Regions from separate parts of the Ligilactobacillus sp. RTP31139st1_D10_RTP31139_211217 genome, predicted to be linked through region 2. Evidence: predicted binding sites of a transcription regulator. Region 2 holds the regulator's gene; the other holds the start of a gene.
What was found. The regulator NrdR, encoded in region 2, represses ribonucleotide reductase genes. The targets are predictions, from matches to a motif close to ACACNATATATNGTGT.
Positions count from the first base shown of each region.

Region 1: ABT996_RS08900 (deoxynucleoside kinase) is a predicted target of NrdR. The motif match lies at 9,384-9,399, and genes of this name have one in related genera.

Region 1 covers NZ_JBCOAR010000016.1:16,747-27,820, reverse strand. Annotated here, with positions in the region: gene ABT996_RS08955 (epoxyqueuosine reductase QueH) at 1-746, opposite strand, end outside; gene ABT996_RS08950 (hypothetical protein) at 835-1,083, shown strand; partial or broken gene ABT996_RS08945 (carboxymuconolactone decarboxylase family protein) at 1,151-1,456, opposite strand; gene ABT996_RS08940 (type 2 periplasmic-binding domain-containing protein) at 1,573-1,782, shown strand; gene ABT996_RS08935 (branched-chain amino acid aminotransferase) at 1,877-2,899, shown strand; gene ABT996_RS08930 (flavodoxin family protein) at 3,017-3,772, opposite strand; gene ABT996_RS08925 (amino acid ABC transporter substrate-binding protein/permease) at 3,947-5,392, shown strand; gene ABT996_RS08920 (5-formyltetrahydrofolate cyclo-ligase) at 5,459-6,007, opposite strand; gene ABT996_RS08915 (ATP-dependent Clp protease ATP-binding subunit) at 6,113-8,275, opposite strand; gene ABT996_RS08910 (hypothetical protein) at 8,433-8,660, opposite strand; gene ABT996_RS08905 (nucleoside 2-deoxyribosyltransferase) at 8,813-9,289, opposite strand; gene ABT996_RS08900 (deoxynucleoside kinase) at 9,520-10,266, shown strand; gene ABT996_RS08895 (CPBP family intramembrane glutamic endopeptidase) at 10,325-11,074, shown strand, end outside.
Region 2 covers NZ_JBCOAR010000001.1:225,628-236,701, reverse strand. Annotated here, with positions in the region: gene ABT996_RS01130 (MaoC/PaaZ C-terminal domain-containing protein) at 243-686, shown strand; gene ABT996_RS01125 (Bax inhibitor-1/YccA family protein) at 730-1,431, shown strand; gene polA (DNA polymerase I) at 1,526-4,198, shown strand; gene mutM (DNA-formamidopyrimidine glycosylase) at 4,218-5,060, shown strand; gene coaE (dephospho-CoA kinase) at 5,045-5,650, shown strand; gene nrdR (transcriptional regulator NrdR) at 5,668-6,138, shown strand; gene ABT996_RS01100 (replication initiation and membrane attachment family protein) at 6,156-7,526, shown strand; gene dnaI (primosomal protein DnaI) at 7,544-8,473, shown strand; gene thrS (threonine--tRNA ligase) at 8,769-10,721, shown strand; gene ABT996_RS01085 (outer membrane protein assembly factor BamE) at 10,775-11,074, opposite strand, start outside.

The DNA of each region.
Region 1 (11,074 bases), on a different contig from region 2:
TGGAAGATGATCTCAGGAAATTCTTCGGTCCCATTCTTACCTTCCATAAACTCGAGGGCATCCCGTCTAATTTGCGATAAGTCGACACCCTGTTGTTTTGCCGCAAAGATACAGCCACAGTAACATTGACGGTAGATGTCATATTCCTTACACATTTCAACTGAACGGCGGTAACCATTGCCCTTCTTAAAATCACTTGGCAAGTAATTGACGTCGTAAAAACGTTGGATCTCGATCCCGACCGAATTGATCGTTTGGGAATTTTTGTGTGGACTGATCGTCAACGCACTCCCAAAATAATCAAAGCCCAACTCAACTGCTTTTTTAGCTACCATATCTAACCGGTAGTCAAAACAAGCTTTACAGCGATCGCCACCTTCAGGCTCTTTTTCTAACCCACGGACTGCTTGGAAATATTCTTGGGGTTTATACGGAGCGGCCACAAATTGCACATTGTTACCGGTCTTTTCGTTGAAATCATGGATAAATTTTTGTTGGACATATTCACGCCGTTGGTACTCCGCCCGGGGGTGAATATTTGAATTAGCAAAATAGATCGTCACATCCGCAAATTCTGTCATGCGCTCAAGTGTCGTCGTACTACATGGCGCACAACAGGAGTGCAGTAAGATTTTGGGACGAATTTGGTCTTTTTGCCATGTCGAGACCATCTTCATCATGACTTTATCATAGTTGATCTTTTGATTTAGGTTCATTTTTGCCAAAATATCTTGCAGGTCGATCAAAACCCTGACCCTCTTTCAATAAAATTTCTATTTTACAGTATAGCACACTATTATCGTGTATAATATTTTTTAGAAAAGAGGGATCCCTATGCAAAAATATCGCGCTAAACTACAACGCTATACTGTTATCCTGACTGTCATCACCTTGATCGTTAGCGGGATCTTCATTGTCTGTGCCTTGAATAACGTTTCAAAAATGCTACTATTGACACTATTTTTATTACTATTTTTCGCTTTAAGCTCGTTGATCAGTGTGATCTTCATGCTCTATCTCCCACGTTTAGAAAAACTCTTAGCTAAACGGCGCAAGCAAAAAAAAGCCACTGACAAAAAGTGACCGTAATGCATCTACGCTATATAATCAACAAGCGATCCACCAAAACGCATTTGATGGATCGCTTTTTCTATTCGCCCCGAATCTCTTTAGCGATATTAAAGGCTGACCAAGCTTTCGGCCATCCAACATAAAAGGCTAGGTGGGTAGTGATCTCAGCCATCTCATCTTTGGTGACCCCATGAGCTTTGCCAATGTTCATGTGGGCTCTAACTTGCTCAAAGTTTCCCCCTGAGATCAAAGCTGCTAAAGTGATCACACTACGGTCATGGGCGGATAATTTATCTTCCCGTGAACAAACTTCACCAAACAAAGCATCATCATTCAATTCGTCAAACTTGGGTGCAAAATTTCCCCGGTTATCTCGGCCAGCGGTTGCAAAAAACTATCCTTTCGAAGTAGCTAAATATAACTATTTAACTTTAGAGCGAACTACAAGCTTGGCTCAAAGCGATCCCCGACAGTGCCAATGTTTTGGGGACTAGCAATCTCTTGGGCAATGTTACACCTTTGGCAAGACAAAGTGATGTTTGCCTATTGTGTGTCAAAAGTGCCTTTGAGATGTTTGATACCTCTGAGCTCGTCTTTATCCCCTTCACTCCACTTCGTCACAGTAAACACATCTTGGCGTGGTGTAAAAATACCGAATTATCCCTCGCAGCCCAAGAATTTATCGAATTCGCTAAAAATAATAAGCTTTAATCATCGAGCTGTTTTAATTATTTTTTCATAATCCTCTAAAGCGTGCTATAATCCATATAAGGCGATCTAACCAGCCTACAAAGGAGGAATTTTTATGACTGATCTAGTTGATCTTGACTGGGAAAATTTAGGGTTCGACTATATGGAGCTACCCTATCGTTATCGAGCACATTATAAAGATGGCCAGTGGCACAAAGCTGGCTTGACTGAGGACGCGACGATCGCGATCAATGAAGGCTCACCTGTCTTTCACTATGGCCAAGCTGCATTTGAAGGCCTAAAAGCGTATCGCTGTAAAGACGGTAGTATCAATCTTTTCCGGCCCGATCAAAATGCAGCACGGTTACAACGTAGCTGCCAACGTTTATTAATGCCAGAAGTGCCGACAGAGATGTTCATCGACGCTCTAAAGCAAGTGGTAAAGGCAAATGAAGCCTATGTTCCTCCATACGGTTCAGGTGGTACCCTTTACTTACGGCCAAATATCATCGGGGTCGGACCAAATATCGGCGTCCATCCCGCTTCTGAATACATCTTTACCGTCTTTGCCATGCCCGTTGGTAACTACTTTAAAGGTGGGCTCCAACCAACTAACTTCTTAGCGGCTAACTATGACCGAGCTGCGCATAAAGGTACTGGTCAAAGCAAGGTTGGCGGTAACTATGCGGCTAGTCTTTTACCTGGGGCTGAAGCTAAAAAACAGGGCTTTTCGGACTGTATCTATTTAGATCCACTTGAACATAAGAAGATCGAAGAAGTTGGTTCAGCTAACTTCTTTGGGATCACTAACGACAACAAGTTCGTTACTCCAAAATCCCCTTCGATCTTACCAAGTATCACCAAATATTCCTTGCTCTATCTCGCCAAAGAGCGCTTGGGGATGGAGACTGAAGAAACTGATATTTACTTAGATGATCTTGATCATTTAGTCGAAGCTGGTGCCTGTGGGACTGCTGCTGTGATCTCTCCGATCGGTGGTTTCCAGATCGGGGACAAGTTACACGTCTTTTATTCTGAGACTGAAGTTGGTCCAGTCACCAAGAAACTCTATGATGAATTGACCGGGATCCAATTTGGCGACAAAAAAGCGCCTGAAGGTTGGATCGTTAAAGTTTAAAATATAGTGTAAAAGCGGTCAGTACTGTATAGATAACGAAAAAATCACCATGATGCCAAAAACGCATCGTGGTGATTTTCTTGTTATTTCTTGAGAGCTACTTTCTCGCTATATAGCTTATTTGCGCTTATGTTTGACCACCGTGAAGAAATGCAGTGTGATCGATAAGAGAATAAAAAAGATCACTACAAAAGAGATATAATTATTCCAAAATCCCAGTGTTTGCCCCAATAGATGCAAGACCCCCGTTTGGATCAACATCGTGATAAAAGCCATCGCGGCTACAATGAAAAATAACTCGATATAACGTTTCACAGTCTGATCATCCTTTCGCTGTAAAGTGCCAGCTTTTTGGCCTAAACGTTGTAATTCAACTTGTTTTTTAGCCGGTAAAGACGTGAGAAAATATGTATCAGTTTGAACAGCCTCACCCGCTTTGATCAAGCCAAGGGTCGTCATGACCTTATCCATTGTCCGCAACGCCGCATCGGTTGTCCCGGTGAACATGTTTTCCCAAGTTTTAGCATAGCAATTCGTCAGTAAAACATAGTGTTTATGTTCAAATGGCTCGATCGGGTGCGGATCGCCATTTTTATCAAAACGTAAGGTCACTTGGCGTAAGCAATCCAAAAAGTTTTTCATCACACCCGATAACGCGCCCCAATATGTCGGAGCTGCTAAGACCCAAACATCGGCTTGCTTTAACTTTTCAACGAGCTTATCTAGGTCAGGACTTCCAGGATAGATCGCATGGTCCAATAAAAAGATCTGTTCGACTTCATTTTCGGGTCCGACATTGGCTAAAACTTGATCTAGCATCTGCTTGGTTATTCCATCCCGCTTATAGCAGCCCGCAATTCCAATAATTTTCACATAATGCCCTTCTTTCATCGCATCTTTACTCAATAAGCATCCGTTTACATTATAGCACAGTCTAGTTTCGAGACTATGAGCTGGGCTTAGCGCTAAATTAATTAAAAAATTTATCCATTTTTAAAACCCCGATTATGGTATATTAATATATATATCATTGTAAGGGGTATTTTTATGACTAAAAAGCTATTCGGACTCGTGAGTCTACTCTGTGCGTGCCTATTTTTCTTTAGCTTTAGCACCACAGCTCATGCAGAAAAAACTTATCAGATCGGGACAGATGTTACTTATCCACCATTTGAATTTGCCAATAAAGATAATCAATATATCGGGATCGATATCGATCTGTTAAAAGCGATCGCCAAAGAAGAAAATTTCAAAGTTGAGATCAAGCCCGTTGGTTTTAATGCTGCGGTCCAATCGCTTCAATCGGGCCAATTAGATGGGATCATGGCGGGGATGGCGATGACCGACGAACGCAAAGTAAAATTTGATTTCTCTGATCCATACTACAAAACTGGCTTTGTGATGGCAGTCGCTAAAGACAGTAAGATCACTAAGCTCGAACAGTTGCGTGGTAAACGCGTGGCGATCAAAACCGGTACGGCTGCTGGTGAATATGCCATGTCTTTAAAAGACAAATATGGCTTTACCACTGTTACATTTGACGACTCTGACAATATGTATAACGATGTCGTCAACGGAAACTCGGTCGCATGTTTTGAAGACGTCCCAGTTATGCAATATGCGATCAAAACCGGCACGGCCCTTAAGATCGTGACTAAACCTGCACGTGGTGGTTACTACGGGTTTGCGGTCATGAAAGGTCAAAACCAAGAATTACTCAAAAAATTCAACGCTGGTCTAGCTAAGATCAAGCAAAACGGCGAGTATAAAAAGATCGTGGACCGTTATTTGAGCTCTGAGACCGTTGCTGCACAAAAAGATGCCAAAAAAGATGGCAACAGTGAACGAACATTTTTCGGGTTACTAAAACAAAATCGCCAAGCCTTGTTAAAAGGTCTCGGCGAAACTTTATATTTAACTGTCGTTGGGATCATTTGTGCGACGATCTTCGGGGTGATCATCGGATTGCTCGGGATCTTGCCAAATAAATTTGCGCAAGGCTTCTCTACCACTGTTATCTATATTTTCCGTGGTTTACCACTCCTAGTGCTGGCCTTGTTCATCTATAACGGGCTCCCATCGCTAACTGGGGTCAAGATCCCGGCCTTTGTCGCTGGGGTGATCACCTTGATGTTAAACGAAGGTGCCTACACCGCGGCCTTCGTCAAAGGTGGGATCGAAGCGGTCGATAAGGGTCAAATGGAAGCAGCCCGTTCATTAGGTCTTCCATTTGGTACCGCCATGCGTAAAGTTATCTTGCCACAAGGGCTCAAGATCATGGTGCCATCCTTTGTCAACCAGTTCATCATTACCTTAAAAGATACCTCGATCCTCTCGATCATTGGGATCTTAGAATTGACTCAGACGGGTAAGATCATCATCGCCCGTAACCTTGAAGGCTTCAAGGTTTGGACGATCATCGCTTTGATCTACCTGATCATCATCACACTTTTGACTTGGTTATCAAATTACGTGCAAAAGAAAATGAAATAATTATTGAAAATAGCGCGGACTCCACCATGATAGTGGGGCCCGCGCTATTTCTATAGCACTAAATTTTTAGTCTGTCAGCGTGATCACGTTTTGGAGTGGAACATCAAATTCATCTACTGGCCACTGCGCTGTTGGATAAGCCATTGCTGGCGCCGCCAAAGATACAGTATTTCCTGGGAAATTCTTCAAATAGCGATCATAGTAGCCCCCACCAAACCCTAAACGGATCTTACTGTCCAAAGCATAGGCTATGCCCGGAACGATCAAAAGATCTATGTCAGTTTGAACTTTTTTAGTATCATATTTAGGTTCTAAGACACCAAACTTACTCATTTCAAAATCATTTTCCGTCTCTGCTGGTAAAAATACCATCTGGCGCTTAGGCAGCGTGCGCGGATAAAAAACTTTTTTTCCTTCACGTTTAGCCTGAATGCTTATCACTTCAGTCGGTACTTCGATCTTACCTGCCATCGTCAGCCCGATCGTCTGCGCTTGTTGCCAAATGTCTGTCATAAATAATTTTTCTGCTAACTTACTTCCGGAAGCGTTGGTTTCGAGCGTATTATTGGCTAATTTTTCTAATTGTCGTTTGCGAAATTCTATTTTAGTCTGCATCAGTATCCCCCCTCATCTCAAGCATAAGCTACGCACTACAAAAAAAGCAACCGCCAAGAACTGACGATTGCTTCGTGTGTGTTATTTCATTGTTTAGGAGAAGTTTTAGTCTTTAGCTTCTGTTTCAGGTTCTTCTTTCTTAGCATCGTCTTTACGTTCTGCGATAACTAAGACTCCATCTTTCATATCTGCTTCTAAATGCTTAACATCAATGTTATCCAAGTAGAAGTCAGTTACTTTATCACGAATTTGTTGTTCGATGACACGACGCAATGGACGAGCACCCATAGCTTCATCGTAGCCTTGTTCGATCAAGAATTCCTTAGCTGGTTCAGAAACTTCTAAGTCTAAGCCCTTCTTAGCCAAGTTGTGGTTTACATCAGCTAACATTAAGTCAACGATGTGGTGCAAGTCTTCCTTGGTCAAGTGTGAGAATTCGATGACCGCGTTGAAACGGTTCAAGAATTCAGGTCTGAAGTATGGAGCTAACTTCTTCATGATCTCTTCGTCTTTATCTTTATCGCCTGTCAAAGCTTCGTTACCAAAGCCAGCGTTTGAAGTTGCGATGATCACTGTGTTCTTGAAGTTGACTGTGTTACCTTGACCATCTGTCAAACGACCATCATCAAGCACTTGTAATAACAAGGTGATTACTTGTGGATCAGCCTTTTCGATCTCATCTAACAAGACGATCGAATATGGTTGACGACGAACACGTTCAGTCAAAGTATTGCTGTTGTCATCATAACCAACATAACCGGCTGTTGTCCCGATCAACTTAGAAACAGCTGTCCGATCTGAGTATTCAGACATATCTAAGCGGATGATCGCATCTTTGTTACCAAACATGTCATAAGCTAATTGTTTAGCTAATTCAGTCTTACCAACACCTGTAGGCCCAACGAATAAGAAGGAACCAATTGGACGGTTGCCATCATCAAAGCCAGCACGGTTACGACGGATAGCGCGCGAAACAGCTTCGACCGCTTCGTCTTGACCGATAACTTTGCCCTTCAAACGGCTTTCGATATTGCGTAAGCGTTCGATGTCGCTTGCACCCATCTTAGATACAGGAATACCTGTCAAACGTTCTACGGATTGAGCTACATCGTCAACGGTTGCTGTAACTTTTTGTGCTTCTGAATTGCTGTTTAATTTTGCTTCTAATTCATCGATCTTAGCTTTAACATTCAAAGCTTCTTCGTAATCTTCTTTATCAGCAGCAGCTTGTTGTTCATCTTTAGCTTTCTTGATCTCAGCTTCGATCTGCTTAGCATCTGTAACTGTGTGTTGTGATGCTAAGTGAGCGGCCGTCATATCTACTAAGTCGATCGCCTTATCAGGTAATGTCCGTTGTGGGATATATTGTACTGATAAGTCAACGGCTGCCTTCAAAACATCGTCTGGTAAGACAACATTGTGGTGGTCTTCGTAAAGTTTACGGATACCTTCCAAGATCTTGAAGGTGTCTTCTGGTGTAGGTTCGTTAACGACAACTTCATTGAAACGCCGTGCTAAAGCAGCATTCTTCAAAATAGTGTTACGATATTCGTCTTGTGTCGTTGCACCGATAACTGAAATTTCACCACGCGACAATGCAGGTTTCAAAATATCAGCTAAACCTTTCGAGCCACTGTCACCACCGGTCGAACCAGCACCTAAAATTTGATGGATCTCATCAAAGAACAAGATGATGTTGCCAGCTTCTTTGACTTCGTTGACCAAGTTTTGGATGTTTTCTTCAAAGCTACCACGATATTGTGTCCCAGCTTCAAGTGAAGAGATATCAATACTTACGATCTCTTTATTCTTGATCGCAGCTGGTACATCGCCGTTCACGATGGCTTGGGCTAAGCCTTCAACAACAGCTGTCTTACCAACACCAGCATCCCCAACTAAAACAGGGTTGTTCTTTGTCCGACGAGCCAAGATCTCAGCTGCTTCTTGGATCTCTTTCTTACGTCCGATAACTGGATCTAACTTACCTTCACGTGCATCTTGGGTCAAATTGCGACCAAGCTTTTGCAAAACACTACCTTCTTGTTGGCCAGCTTGTTGTTGCATTGCAGCTTGTTGAGCTTGAGCAGCAGCTTGTTGTTGTGCTTGATTTGGCAAGCGACCTGTTTGACGATATTGTCTGAATTCTTCAGGTGTAACTTCATGACCATTTATCATGTAACGACTGCTTTCTGAGCTTAAGCCGTTGTTGCCCCATAATTGATTAAAAATGTCGTCCATGTCTCCAAATGGATCTGTATATCTAGCCATAAATAATCCCTCGCTTTTTTACTTAAATAATTTTCTAAATTTATAACGCTTGTAATATACAACTTATAATTTTACATTGCAAACAAAAACACTCGCCTGCAGAAAAAAGCCCAAGTGACCAACCGGAGCTTTTTAGATCATAAATCGTAATACTACATTACTTCCAATTCATATAGTTTTCTTCGAGCTCTTGCAAAACTTGCCACATCGTTGCATGTTGTGCCCTAGCTAAGGCATCAAGATCACGCAAATTCAAGGAAGTTGCCCGAGTTTGTTGCTTGTTGAACGATTTATGAAGGGTCGTATAACCATAACCCGACCTCTTGGATACCTCATAAATGGTCAATTCCTTTTCACGTAGGTAACCTTTGATGTCGATCTCCATTGGTTCTCACCTCCACAAAAATAATTATACCACATTTGTGATACTTCACAAGTGTAAAATACCACAAATGTGAAATATTTTTTTAAACTTTATTTTTTAAGTAATAAGCTAAAAAATAACCCCTACACGTAGTAGGAGTTAGCAAAATTTATTTAAATCACAGGGCGTGGGCAGAATTTTGGCATCAATTCGTCAAAATCATATTCTTCCAACGCTTCCAAACCTTCTTTTGTAACATCAAAATATGCGGTCAAGCCTTGGGCGATCATCAAGTTGACTTCTTTTTCAGGATCAAATTGCACAACGATCACTGGCGTCTTGGTGGCATAAGCATAACCGATCTCAAAGGCTGTTCCTGAGTCTGGTTCGTTTTCTTTGGTCTCTTCTAATTTGTAGTCCACGATCGCTACGACTACATCGCTAGCATCGATTTGGTTAGTATCAAGGCCAAAAGTAGCTTTTTGCCACTCAAAGCTTCCAAATTCAGCTGCTTTATATTCATGTTCATGGGGAATAAAAATATTTTGAGCATCGATCGTTTTATTATTGCTCAATGCTTCTTTGACTTTAGCGATCCGTTCTTTTTGGGCTGGACTAAAAAATGGTGATGCAAGATATACAGATTTCATTTTGTGGCCTCCTAAAGTAAGTATATTTTCAGTATACGTGACCAAAATCAGTAAAAGCAAGTTATTACTGTTAAAACGATACGCGTCTCCATTCCTACAACATGTTGTGGTTAATTTTAAAAAAACACAAGATAAGCTTTATTTTTGATCGATTTCCGAGTATGATTGTAGAGGTACTTAAATAATTTAACACTAACCAGACATTATTAGGAAAGGATGCTTCAATCATTTTGATCACACTATCAGGAATCATCGGCTCTGGGAAGTCGAGTTTAACCGAAATTTTGGCGCAAGAATTAGGCACCAAAGCATATTATGAACCGGTCAAAGACAATCCCGTCTTACCTATCTTCTACAAAGGTAACGAGATCGCCGCTAAAAAGCGCGCTGCGGGCGATAAAGATGCCACTAACCCGTATGCCTACCTCTTACAAACATTCTTCTTAAACCGCCGTTTTGCGATGATCAAGGCTGCTATGCAAGAAGACAACAATATCTTGGACCGCTCGATCTACGAAGATGAGATCTTCATGAAGATGAACACCGAAATGGGCAACGCAACCGAAGTCGAATACGATATCTACAAGAGCTTACTTTCAAACATGATGGAAGAACTTCCATTTGCTTCCCATAAGAAGTCACCCGATTTGATGATCACGATCAAAGTGTCCTATGATACGATGTTAAAACGGATCGAAAAACGCGGCCGTGATTACGAATTAGTCGAACGTGATCCTTCCTTAGTCGAATACTACCAACGTCTTTTACGTCATTACGCTGTTTGGATGGAAGAATACGATTCTTCGCCCCTTTTGATCATCGATGGCGACAAATACGATTTTGTTGGCAGTGTGGCTGATCGGATCGCCGTCTTAGAACAAGTTGAAGAAAAGCTTTACGAACTAAACAAGATCAGTAAAGAACAACTTGATGAACTAAAGAAACAACATCTTGAATTATTAAATGAAGTTGGGTAATAATAGAGCTGAGAGCACTTTCTTAGCTCTATTTTTTTATGGAAAAAGGTTTTGTTATATGGAAAAAACTGAACGTAAAGATCTCAGAAAAACACTTTGGGTCGGTCTTACCTGCCTAATAGCATTTAACATTGCTATTTTAGAAGCGCTTGTCATCTTAAATCCAGAAAATCCCGATGAAACTGGCATCCCGTACTTTTTTGCCGTTGCTGCTGAATTGTTCATTATTTTTGCCGCTACAAATAAAAGGACCCAACGCCACCTGTTTGATGTTTATCGCAAACCAACTGCGCAAGAATTTTTTCAATGGGTCTGCTTTTTAGGGCTGACACAGATCATTTTCAGCTACAACAGTGCCTTGATCGAGATGCTCTTAAACTTCTTTCATCTGAGTGCTCAAAGCCAAGAAGAAAGTGCCACTGGAGCTACTGAAATGCTCTCGATGTTTATCTATGGGTCATTTCTAGCCCCGTTTGGAGAAGAGATCTTATTTCGTGGTTTTCTCCTGCAAAACTTCAAACGCTATGGCACCCGTTTTGCAATTATTTTTTCAGCCTTTTTATTTGGCATCTACCATGGCAATATCGTCCAGACACCTTTCGCCTTCATTTTAGGCATCCTTTTAGGGTATGTCGCTGTTGTATACGGTTTGAAATATGCGATCTACGTCCACATCTTCAATAATATGATCTTAGCTGACGTGATGGACCGCTTTTTGGGACTTTTCCCGGAAAATATAGCTACAGTCATAAACATCATCATTATGGGCGGACTGGCGCTATTAGGGCTCTATTACCTCTGGCGTAAG
Region 2 (11,074 bases):
ATAACCACCCACTTTTACTTCTTTCCATGGTTTGTTATAACAAATTTTTCTACATTATTCTATGTTTTTGGTAACAGTTAACCACTCCAATTTTTTAAATTTTTATTACATTGTACCCAATACAATGCGTTGGAACAACAATTATCCTTAAATCTAGGTACTTTGATCCAGACCTAACGATTGAGCAAAAAGAAGTGGTATGCTATCATTAAGGCAGACCACTTAGAGGAAGGTGAAGCTATATGCCTGATGATGTGCATCGGCAGGGCAAAACGATCGCTGAGATCAAAGAAGGCGATTCATTGACTGTAACGGAAAGTATCTCAGAACGAGATCTGTTGATCTATTTGGGACTGACTAACGATAATAACCCACTGTATATTCAAAATGAATATGCACAAAAATTAGGGTACGCTGGTCCAGTTGTGCCCCCAGTGTTGTTGAGTGGGATCATTACGAGCTCAGTTTCAAAATTATTACCTGGACCTGGGAGTGAAGTAGTGAATTTTTCAGCTAACTTCATTCGGCCAGTCTATCATGATGAGATCGTCACATTCAGTTTTGAAGTGATCAAAGTTGATACGATGAAAGAAGTTGTGATGATCTCAGTTGAGGGTAATAACCGTCAAAATGAACGCGTTTTAGATTCAGTTGTCATGGCTCGGCCTCCGCGTCAGCAAGATTAGCTACATTTATAATTAGTTAGATAATTGAAAGAAGGAGAATTTTATGAATAACAATCCCGAAGTTTACGGTAATAGTAATGCTGGCTTGAACAGTTTCTTTACTAAGATGTATGGGTATATGAGTGCTGCAGTGGCAGTTTCGGCGTTAACGGCTTTCTTGGGTTCGTTTAGTCCGACTGTGATCCGGTTTATGAGTAATCCGATCGCCTTATTTGCGGTCTTTGGGGTCCAATTAGTTTTGGCTTACTCCATGTCATCGCTTAAGTCACAACGCTCACCATTAGTCAGTGCCTTAGGTTTGTTTGTCTTTGCCGGGTTGGAAGGTCTGCTCTTTAGTGGGATCTTCATCGTTTACACGGCCCAAAACATTACGAGTGCTTTTGTTTCCGCCTTTGTGATGTTTGCCGTTTTATCCTTTATGGGATCAACAACTAAAAAAGATCTCTCAGGGATCGGCCGCCAAGCTCGTGCAGCTTTGATCGCGTTTATCATCGTATCGTTGATCAACATGTTCTTGCAAAGCCCAATGATCACTTATGTCTTTTCCTTTATCGGCTTAGTGATCTTTGCCGGTTTGACAGCTTGGGATACTCAACGTTTACGTCAAATGTATCTTCAAATGGGTTCACAAGTAAATGTTAATAATTTGGCCTTGATGGGTGCTTTACAGCTCTACTTAGATTTTATCAACATCTTTATCTTCTTGTTGAATATCTTTACCGGTGCTGGTGGCGACCGCGACTAGTCAAACGAGTCTCTTCGACTTTTCGGAGAGGCTTTTTTAATTTCTACGAAAAATTTGTTAAAATAAAAGAAACTAGATAAGAGGACGGATCGATATGGCAGAAGATAAGAAAATGTTATTAGTGGATGGCAATAGTGTGGCTTTCAGAGCCTTCTTTGCGCTCCACAACCAATTAGAGCGCTTTGTCAATCATGCTGGGCTGCATACGAATGCGATCTATGGCTTTAAATTGATGTTAGACAAGATCTTAGGCGATGTTTTACCGAGTAATGTCTTAGTTGCTTTTGATGCAGGTAAAGTGACTTTTAGAACGAAAGCTTATGCTGATTACAAAGGCGGGCGTTCCAAGACCCCGACTGAATTGTCAGAACAGTTTCCTTACATCAGAGAATTGCTCGATGCTTATGGGATCAAACACTATGAATTACCCGAATATGAAGCCGACGATATTATCGGGACGATGACCGCTCAAGCTGAAAAAGCGGGCTATCAAGTCACGATCGTAACGGGGGACCGAGATCTGACCCAATTGACGACTGATAAGACGACTGTTGCGGTGACGATCAAAGGGGTAACTGAGATCGAAGAGTATACGCCAGCTCATGTGATCGAAAAATACGGCTTGCAACCAGCACAGATCGTTGATATGAAAGGCTTGACGGGTGATAGTTCAGATAACTACCCTGGGGTGACTAAAGTCGGTGAAAAGACCGCGCTCAAGCTTTTAAAACAATACGATACGATCGAAGGGATCTATGAAAACATTGAAGCGATGAAAAAGTCTAAGTTAAAGGAAAACTTGATCAATGATAAAGAGATCGCATTTCAATGTAAAGATCTGGCGACGATCAGAAAAGATGCTCCAGTAGACCTAACTTTAGCTCAGACAGCGTGGCCAGGAGCTAAAAAAGAAGATCTGCTCAAGTTCTTTGAAGAGATGGATTTTAAGAGTTTTATCGCTCAATTACAAGCTAGTTCAACCGCCGATGTCAGTGCAGAGCCTACTTTGAGTAAATTAAAGGTCGAACCTTTGGATGCTGCTAAGGTCGAAACGCTGGACTATGATAAAGATTCAGATATCAGCTTTTACCTTGAACTAAGTAATGATAATTATCATACAGCTGACTTTTGGGGCTTTGGACTTAAGATCGATGACCGATATTATGCAGCTAGAGATGTTGAGCTTTTGAAATTACCTAAGCTAAAGCAATTATTGGAAGATCCTGCGCTCGAAGTTGATGTTTTTGATGGCAAACAGACCTGTGTAGCCTTAGAACGCTTAGGTATCGAACTAAAAAATATCAATTTTGACTTACTTTTAGTCTCATATTTGTTAAATACAAGTGATAACAGCAATGATCTAGGTAATTTAGCCAAGCGACATGATTACTTTGATGTTGAGACCGATGAAGAAGTCTATGGAAAAGGGGCTAAGCGCAAAGTTCCAGCTGATGATGCGCTATACTTTGAACATTTAGCACATAAACTCAAGGCCATCTCAGACCTAGAAGATAAGTTGATGAAAGAACTAGCTGAAAATGAGCAAGAAGATCTTTATTTTGAGATCGAACGTCCACTTTCATTAGTTTTAGCACAGATGGAGATCTCCGGGATCAAAGTCGACCGTGAACGTTTAGACATCATGCAAAGTGAATTTAAGGAACGCTTGAGTGAGTTAGAACAACAGATCTATAACGAAGCGGGTGAGAAATTCAACATCAATTCACCTAAGCAACTTGGGGTGATCTTGTTTGAAAAATTAAAATTACCAGTCGTCAAAAAGACTAAAACGGGCTACTCAACAGCTGTCGATGTCTTAGAAAAATTACGTGGGATGTCACCGATCATCGATAATATTTTAGCTTACCGCCAATTAGCTAAATTACAATCGACCTATGTTGAAGGCCTATTGAAAGTTATCGCAGCTGATGGTAAGGTCCACACGCGGTATACCCAAACTTTGACGGCAACCGGACGTTTATCGTCAGTCGATCCTAACTTGCAAAATATCCCGGTCCGGTTAGAAGAGGGCCGTAAGATCCGGCAAGCTTTTGTACCAAGTCATCCAGATTGGGAGATCTTTGCTTCTGACTATTCGCAGATCGAGTTACGGGTCTTAGCCCATATTTCAAAGGATCCGCATATGCAACAAGCTTTCAAGGATGATTTTGATATTCATGCTAATACTGCGATGCGTATTTTTGGACTAGATGATCCAAGTGAAGTTACGGCTAACATGCGTCGGCAAGCTAAAGCGGTCAACTTTGGGATCGTTTATGGGATCAGTGATTTTGGTTTGGCTCAAAGCATCGGAAGTACGCGTAAACAAGCCAAAGAATTTATGGAGACGTATCTAGCTTCATTTCCTGGAGTCCATCAATACATGCAAGATATCATTGAGAGTGCGCGTCAAAAAGGCTACGTTGAAACACTTTTCCATCGCCGACGGTACTTGCCAGATATCAAGAGCAAAAATTACAACTTGCGCTCATTTGCGGAACGGACAGCGATGAATACTCCGATCCAAGGGAGTGCAGCTGATATCATCAAAGTTGCAATGATCAATATGCAACAAGCCTTAAAAGATGCGGGCTTAGAAGCCAAAATGTTGTTACAAGTGCACGATGAGTTGATCTTTGAAGCACCGAAAGCAGAGATCCCTAAATTAAAAGAGTTAGTGCCAAAGATCATGGATTCAGCTGTTGAGCTGTCGGTCCCATTAAAGGTCGAAAGCGCTAGTGGTAAGACGTGGTTTGAGACTAAATAGTATAAGATGAGGTGAAAAAATGCCAGAGTTACCAGAAGTAGAAACTGTCCGTCGCGGTTTGCAAAAATTAGTTTTAGGTCAAAAGATCGCGCGAGTCGAAGTTTTATATCCTAAGATGATCGTTGGTGATGCTGACGATTTTAAAGCTAAATTAACAGAGCAAACACTTGAAAAGATCGAACGTCGGGGCAAGTATTTGCTCTTTAGGTTTACAAATGGCCTTACCGTTGTCTCCCATTTGCGCATGGAGGGTAAGTTTTATGTCAAAGAAGCGACTGATCCAGTCGATAAACATACGCATGTCATCTTTGATCTAGCCGATGGCCGGCAATTGCGCTATAACGATGTCCGTAAATTTGGGCGAATGCAATTAGTTCAAACGGGTAGTGAAGAAAAATTGCCTGGGTTAGCCAAATTAGGACCAGAGCCAGTGGCTGAAACTTTTAAAGTGGCTGACTTTTATCAAAAGCTACAAAAAAAGAAGAAAAATATCAAGACCGCCTTACTCGACCAGACCTTGGTCACGGGTCTAGGTAATATCTATGTTGATGAGGTGTTGTGGCAAAGTAAGATCCATCCTGAGACGTCATGTCAAAAATTGACTTTAGACCAAGCAACGATACTGCATGATAATATCATCACTGAATTAGCTAAGGCGATCAAAGCAGGTGGCACAACGATCAGAAGTTACACGGATGCTTTCCAAAAAACAGGCGCTTTTCAGTTCGAACTAGATGTTTATGGCCGGACCGATGAGCCATGTAAACGTTGTGGAACAAAGATCCAAAAGATCGTAGTGGGACAACGGGGCACGCATTTTTGTCCGCATTGTCAGCAGGTGGTAAAATGTCATATATTCTAGGCTTGACTGGTGGGATCGGGATGGGCAAAACGACGATCAGTAATTTTTTACAAACATTAGATTTTAAGATCCTCGATGCTGATGTGATCGCCCGCCAAGTCGTTGAACCAGCGACCCCTGGTTTAGCTAAATTAAAAAAAACATTTGGATCTCAGATCATCCAAGCTGATCAGACTTTAGATCGGGCTAAACTCGGCAAGATCGTCTTCAATGATCCTAAGAAATTAGCTCAATTAAACCAGATCATGCAGCCATTGATCAGAGCTGAATATGAAAAACAGCTAGCTTTAGCTGAGCAAAAGGGCGATAAAGTAGTTGTGATCGATGCTGCCTTATTATTTGAAAATGGTTATGCAGATCATTGTGATGCAGTTATCAATGTTGAAGTTCCTAAAGCACTTCAGCTAAAACGGATCATAGAACGCGATCATTTGAGTGAGGAGGCGGCACTTGAGCGGATCGCTAGTCAGATGTCGGCTGAAAAAAGGCGAAATTTGGCTACAATTACAGTAGATAGTTCGGGAACAGTTGAAGAAACGCAAGCGCAAGTGATAAAATGGCTAAAGATAAATAATTTAATCGAAAATTAGGCAGCGAGGTAAAGATTATGAAGTGTCCAAATTGTCATCAAAATGGATCACGTGTAGTGGATAGCCGTCCCGCCGACAATGGACATGCCATTCGGCGCCGGCGGGAATGTGAAAATTGTGGTTTCCGTTTTACTACATTTGAAAGAGTAGAAGCAGCGCCACTCTTAGTTATTAAGAAAAATGGTGCTAGAGAAGAATTTAATCGTGAAAAAGTCTTGCGGGGTGTCATGCGAGCGGCTGAAAAACGGCCCGTCGCGATGGATGAGATCCAAAATATCGTCGATCAAGTCGAAACAAAGATCCGGGCAGTCGGCGGGAATGAAGTTTCGAGTCAATTGATCGGTGAATATGTGATGGAGATCTTAGCAAATGTCGATGATATCGCCTATATCAGATTTGCGAGCGTCTATCGTGAATTTAAAGATATGGCATCTTTTGCGAAGGAATTGCAAGACTTGATGGCACGTGACAACGAAAAAAATAAGTAGTTGGGGGATGTTAGGCGATGAGTGAAGGATTAAGGCAGATGTCGCCTAAGGATGGTTACGTCGTCAATACTAAAGCCCATATCGGTTCGACAGAGTTCAAAGTCATTTTAAAGCTCTACCAACCGTTGATGGGGGTCAATGCTTATGGTGTTTATTCACTATTAGCGACTAAAGTGGCTCAAACACCAGACCTGTTAGCCCGCCGGATGCATAAAGAGTTATTGGATATTTTGAGTTTAGGTTTGCGCGACTTTTACGAAGCGCGGATCAGATTAGAGGCCCTCGGGTTATTGAAGACATTCGTGCAAAAAGATGAACTTGGTCAAGTGTTTATCTATGAGTTACAAGCTCCTTTGAGTGCTGAGGCTTTCTTTAAAGATGATCTCTTGAGCATGCTTTTAGCCGATTCATTGGGACAGACCCAATATGATGAGTTAAAACAAGAATTTGTCAAACCAGATCTCACGTATGCTAATGCCAAAGAGATCACCAAGTCGCTACTAGATGTTTTTACGGTGAAAAAAGATGCATTACTCAAAAATTCACAGATAAAAGCGATACCTAAACCGACTAAAAATCTCGTCGATTCAGTCGAAGTCGATCTGGATGTAGAATATTTAAAAGAGCTTTTAGCCCGATCTTTTGTACCCGCAACTGAGATCAGCCGTTCACTTGAGACCTTAAAGTCGATCTCTTTGTTGTATGGTCTAGATGAACTAGAACTCGTCAAATTGCTCGAACAAGCACTAAATGTCAAAGATGATAAAGTCGATCTTGAGCTCGTCAAAAAATTAGCCACACAGCAATTTGATCGGCAATTCAAAGAGATAACACCTAAAGAGTCGAAAGTGACTGAACCAGTTGATCCGGCGGTGAGTGCGGAATTGACGCAAACTGATCTAGCGCTGATCGCCGTTTCAAAACAATATCTACCTTTGGAATTCATCGAAGAACTCAAACGGCAAAAGCACAGTTTTGTGACGAATTTAGAGCGTTATACGGTCAAAAATCTAGTTGAAAAGCAAGTTTTACCTAATGCGGTGATCAATGTGCTCCTGCACTATTATTTGATCGCGCAAAATAATACGATGCTGGAAGATAAAGTCGCTAATCGCTTTACCAAAGCTGCAGCTAAGTTGGCTGAAAAGAAGATCCAGACCCCAGAAGAAGCCATGCTTTATATGCGCGAGGCTAACCAAAAAGCACGAGAAAAGCAGAAACAAAAGCAATATTATGGGCGTAAGCAACAAGTCGTGCAAAAAGAGACTTTGCCGGACTGGGCTAAGACAAAAGAAAATAAAGCTGTATCTAAACCGGCTAAAGAGGATAAACAGGCCTTGAATGCTGAGATCGATGAATTGTTAGCTCAATTGGAACAAAGTGAATAGAAAGGCAGGTGGCTAGGATGGAAGATCTAGGGAAAAACTTGACGGAGCGGATGCAAAAAAACAATTGGAACCAGCGTTATCAAGAACTGATCGCTGAGATCTTACAAGATGATGAAGTGCGGACTTTTTTAGCGGAAAACAGTCAAGTCCTGACGGAAGCTGATGTGATGAAAAGTGCCAGCAAGTTATATGAATTCGTAACGCTAAAAAAACAGCTAGCTCAAGGAAAACAGACCTTTGCACCCGGATACCTACCGATACTTGCGATCAGCAATCATCGGATCGAAGTCGTGTATGTGCCGACCGCAGAATTAAAAGCTAAACGTGAACAAAAAGCCCTAGAAGCTCGTGTCAAGACGATCAATTTACCGCGTAGTGTTCGTCGGGCGCAATTAAAAGATTACGAGCGTAGTGATGAGCGGATGGAAGCTTTAAAAGCGGCGCTATCTTTTATCACTAGTTATACCAAAGCACCAAAAGATTTTCATAAGGGATTATACCTCGAAGGCAGTTTTGGAGTCGGTAAGACCTATCTTTTGGCGGCGATCGCTAATGATCTAGCTAAGCGAGGTTACCAGACGACACTGGTGCATTTTCCATCATTTGCGGTTGAGATCAAGGGCTCGATTGGTAAAAATCAGACAAATGAATATATCGATAATTTGAAAAAAGCTCAAGTTTTGATGATTGATGATATCGGAGCTGATTCTTTGAGTAGCTGGATTAGAGATGATGTTTTAGGTGTTATTTTGCAATATCGGATGCAAGAAGAATTACCGACATTTTTTAGCTCGAATCTTTCGTTAGAACAACTAGAGCAACAATATTTGACTGTCAACAACCGGGGCGAAGCAGAGCCTTTGAAGGCCAAACGCATCATGGAACGGATCAAATTTTTGGCTGATGAGTATCATGTTGTAGGAAAAAATCGCCGAAATCCGGAATAATGACTTGAAATTAAAGAAGTTTCGTGCTTAAATAGGAATTACATTAAGTAAAAGACAAACGGCAAATCAATTCAGGGAAAGAGGCCTTTGACTGCAAGTCTCTTAAAGAGGAGCTTACCACTTTTATCACGATAGCCTACTGCAAAGGTAGGACGGCTCGTTTCCGTTATCGACGATCAAGAGAGGGTCAACTGACCTTGAAATTGGGTGGAACCGCGTTAAAGACGCCCCTAGTGTTAAATGTAGCACTAGGGGCGTCTTTTATGTCTTGGTAAAAATCAAGGAGGAACATATAATGTCAGAGATCAATGTTAAGTTTCCAGATGGTGCTGTAAAACAATTTGCAGCTGGAACAACAACACAAGATATCGCAAAGTCTATCAGTATCAGCTTAGCTAAGAAGTCTGTTGCAGGTAAATTTAACGGTAAATTAGTGGATTACAACGAACCTTTAAATGAAGATGGTACGATCGAGATCATCACTAAAGATTCTGATGAAGGGATGAACGTGTTATGGCAAACAGCAGCTAATGTTTTAGCTAGTGCTTTGCATAGCCTTTATCCAGAAATGAAGTTTGGTCAAGGTGAAGCTTTAGAACATGGCTTCTTCTTTGATACAGACAATGCAGCTGGTCAAGTGGCCGAAGCTGATTTTGAAAAGATCGAACAAAAGATGCAAGAGATCATCAAGCAAAACTTACCGATCGAACGTGTTGAATATACGGAAGAAGAAGCTTTGCAATTAGTTGCCGGTGATCAATACCAAACTGAATTAGTCAAAGAGATCGCTGCCGATAACGCAGGTAAAGTCGTAGCTCACAAGTTAGGTGATTTCAATGATTTCTCATTTGGACCACAATTAGCTTCAACTGGTGCGATCAAAGTGTTCCAATTGCTTTCAGTGGCTGGTGCTTACTGGAAAGGTGCTTCAAGCAACCCAATGTTACAACGTATCTACGGAACAGCCTTTTACAAGCAAAAAGACCTTGAGGCTGAATTACAACGTCGTCAAGAAGCACGTGAACGTGACCACCGTGTGATCGGTAACAATTTAGACCTCTTCTTTGTTGATCCTAAAGTTGGGGCTGGTCTCCCATACTGGATGCCAAATGGGGCAACGATCCGTCGGACGATCGAACGCTATATCATCGACAAAGAAGTTGCTCGTGGCTACGAACATGTTTACACACCAATTTTAGCTAACGTTGATCTTTACAAACAATCAGGTCACTGGGATCACTATCGCGAAGACATGTTCCCACCAATGGATATGGGTGATGGTGAATTACTTGAATTGCGTCCGATGAACTGCCCATCCCACATTCAAGTTTACAACCACCATATCCGTTCATACCGTGATCTTCCATTGCGTATCGCTGAACTTGGGATGATGCACCGTTACGAAAAATCCGGTGCTTTGACAGGTCTTTCTCGGGTACGTGAAATGACATTGAATGATGGTCATACTTTCGTAGCGCCAGATCAGATCGAAGAAGAATTCAAGCGGACACTTCAATTGATGGTCGATGTTTACAATGACTTTGACATCAAGGACTACCGTTTCCGTTTGAGCTACCGTGATCCTGAAAACACACATAAGTACTACGATGATGATGAAATGTGGGAAAAATCCCAACGCATGCTCAAAGCAGCTATGGATGATCTTGGCTTAGATTACTTTGAAGCTGAAGGCGAAGCTGCTTTCTACGGTCCTAAATTAGACGTTCAAACTAAGACAGCTCTTGGTGGGGAAGAAACACTTTCCACGATCCAATTGGACTTCTTGTTACCAGAACGTTTCGACCTCAAGTACACAGGGGCTGATGGTGAAGAACACCGTCCAGTTATGATCCACCGTGGTATCGTATCAACGATGGAACGTTTCACAGCTTACTTGACAGAAATGTACAAAGGTGCTTTCCCAACTTGGTTAGCTCCAAAGCAAGTTGAGATCATTCCAGTTAAGAATGAACTTCACTTGGATTATGCGCGTCAATTGATCTCAAAATTGGGTGCACACCAGATCCGTGTAAGCATCGATGACCGAAATGAAAAGATGGGTTACAAGATCCGTCAAGCACAAGTGATGAAGACACCATATACTTTAGTTGTTGGTGACCAAGAAGTAGCTGACGGCACTGTAACTGTTCGTAAATACGGTAGTGAAAAGACTGAAACAATGACTCAAGATGAATTCAGAAACCTTATCTTGCATGACATTGAAACTTACAGCCGTAAAGAAGACTAAGCATAACTAGAAAAAGCCTGGCTTTGATCAAATGATCAAGGTCAGGCTTTTTACTAGTTATTGTTTTTCCATTCGAATTTAGTCAAAGAATCATTTTTATTGCTACCGACTTCGTGTTTATTTTCGTAGAATTCTAGGTCAAAGTCTTTTTTGTTGTAACGATGTAGAAATGACTTGCTGAGTTCAGCGATCTTTTTAGCGATCATATTTTTTTCAGTAGCGGGTGTGTCGTTAAAACCATCCACCGTGCTGACTTTGATCTCATCATCACCATCAAAAATAACTTTTTGGATCATCGTGCTCCAAGAAAATTCTGTTTGCCCAGCTTTAGCGTATTCATGGGCTTGTTTGAA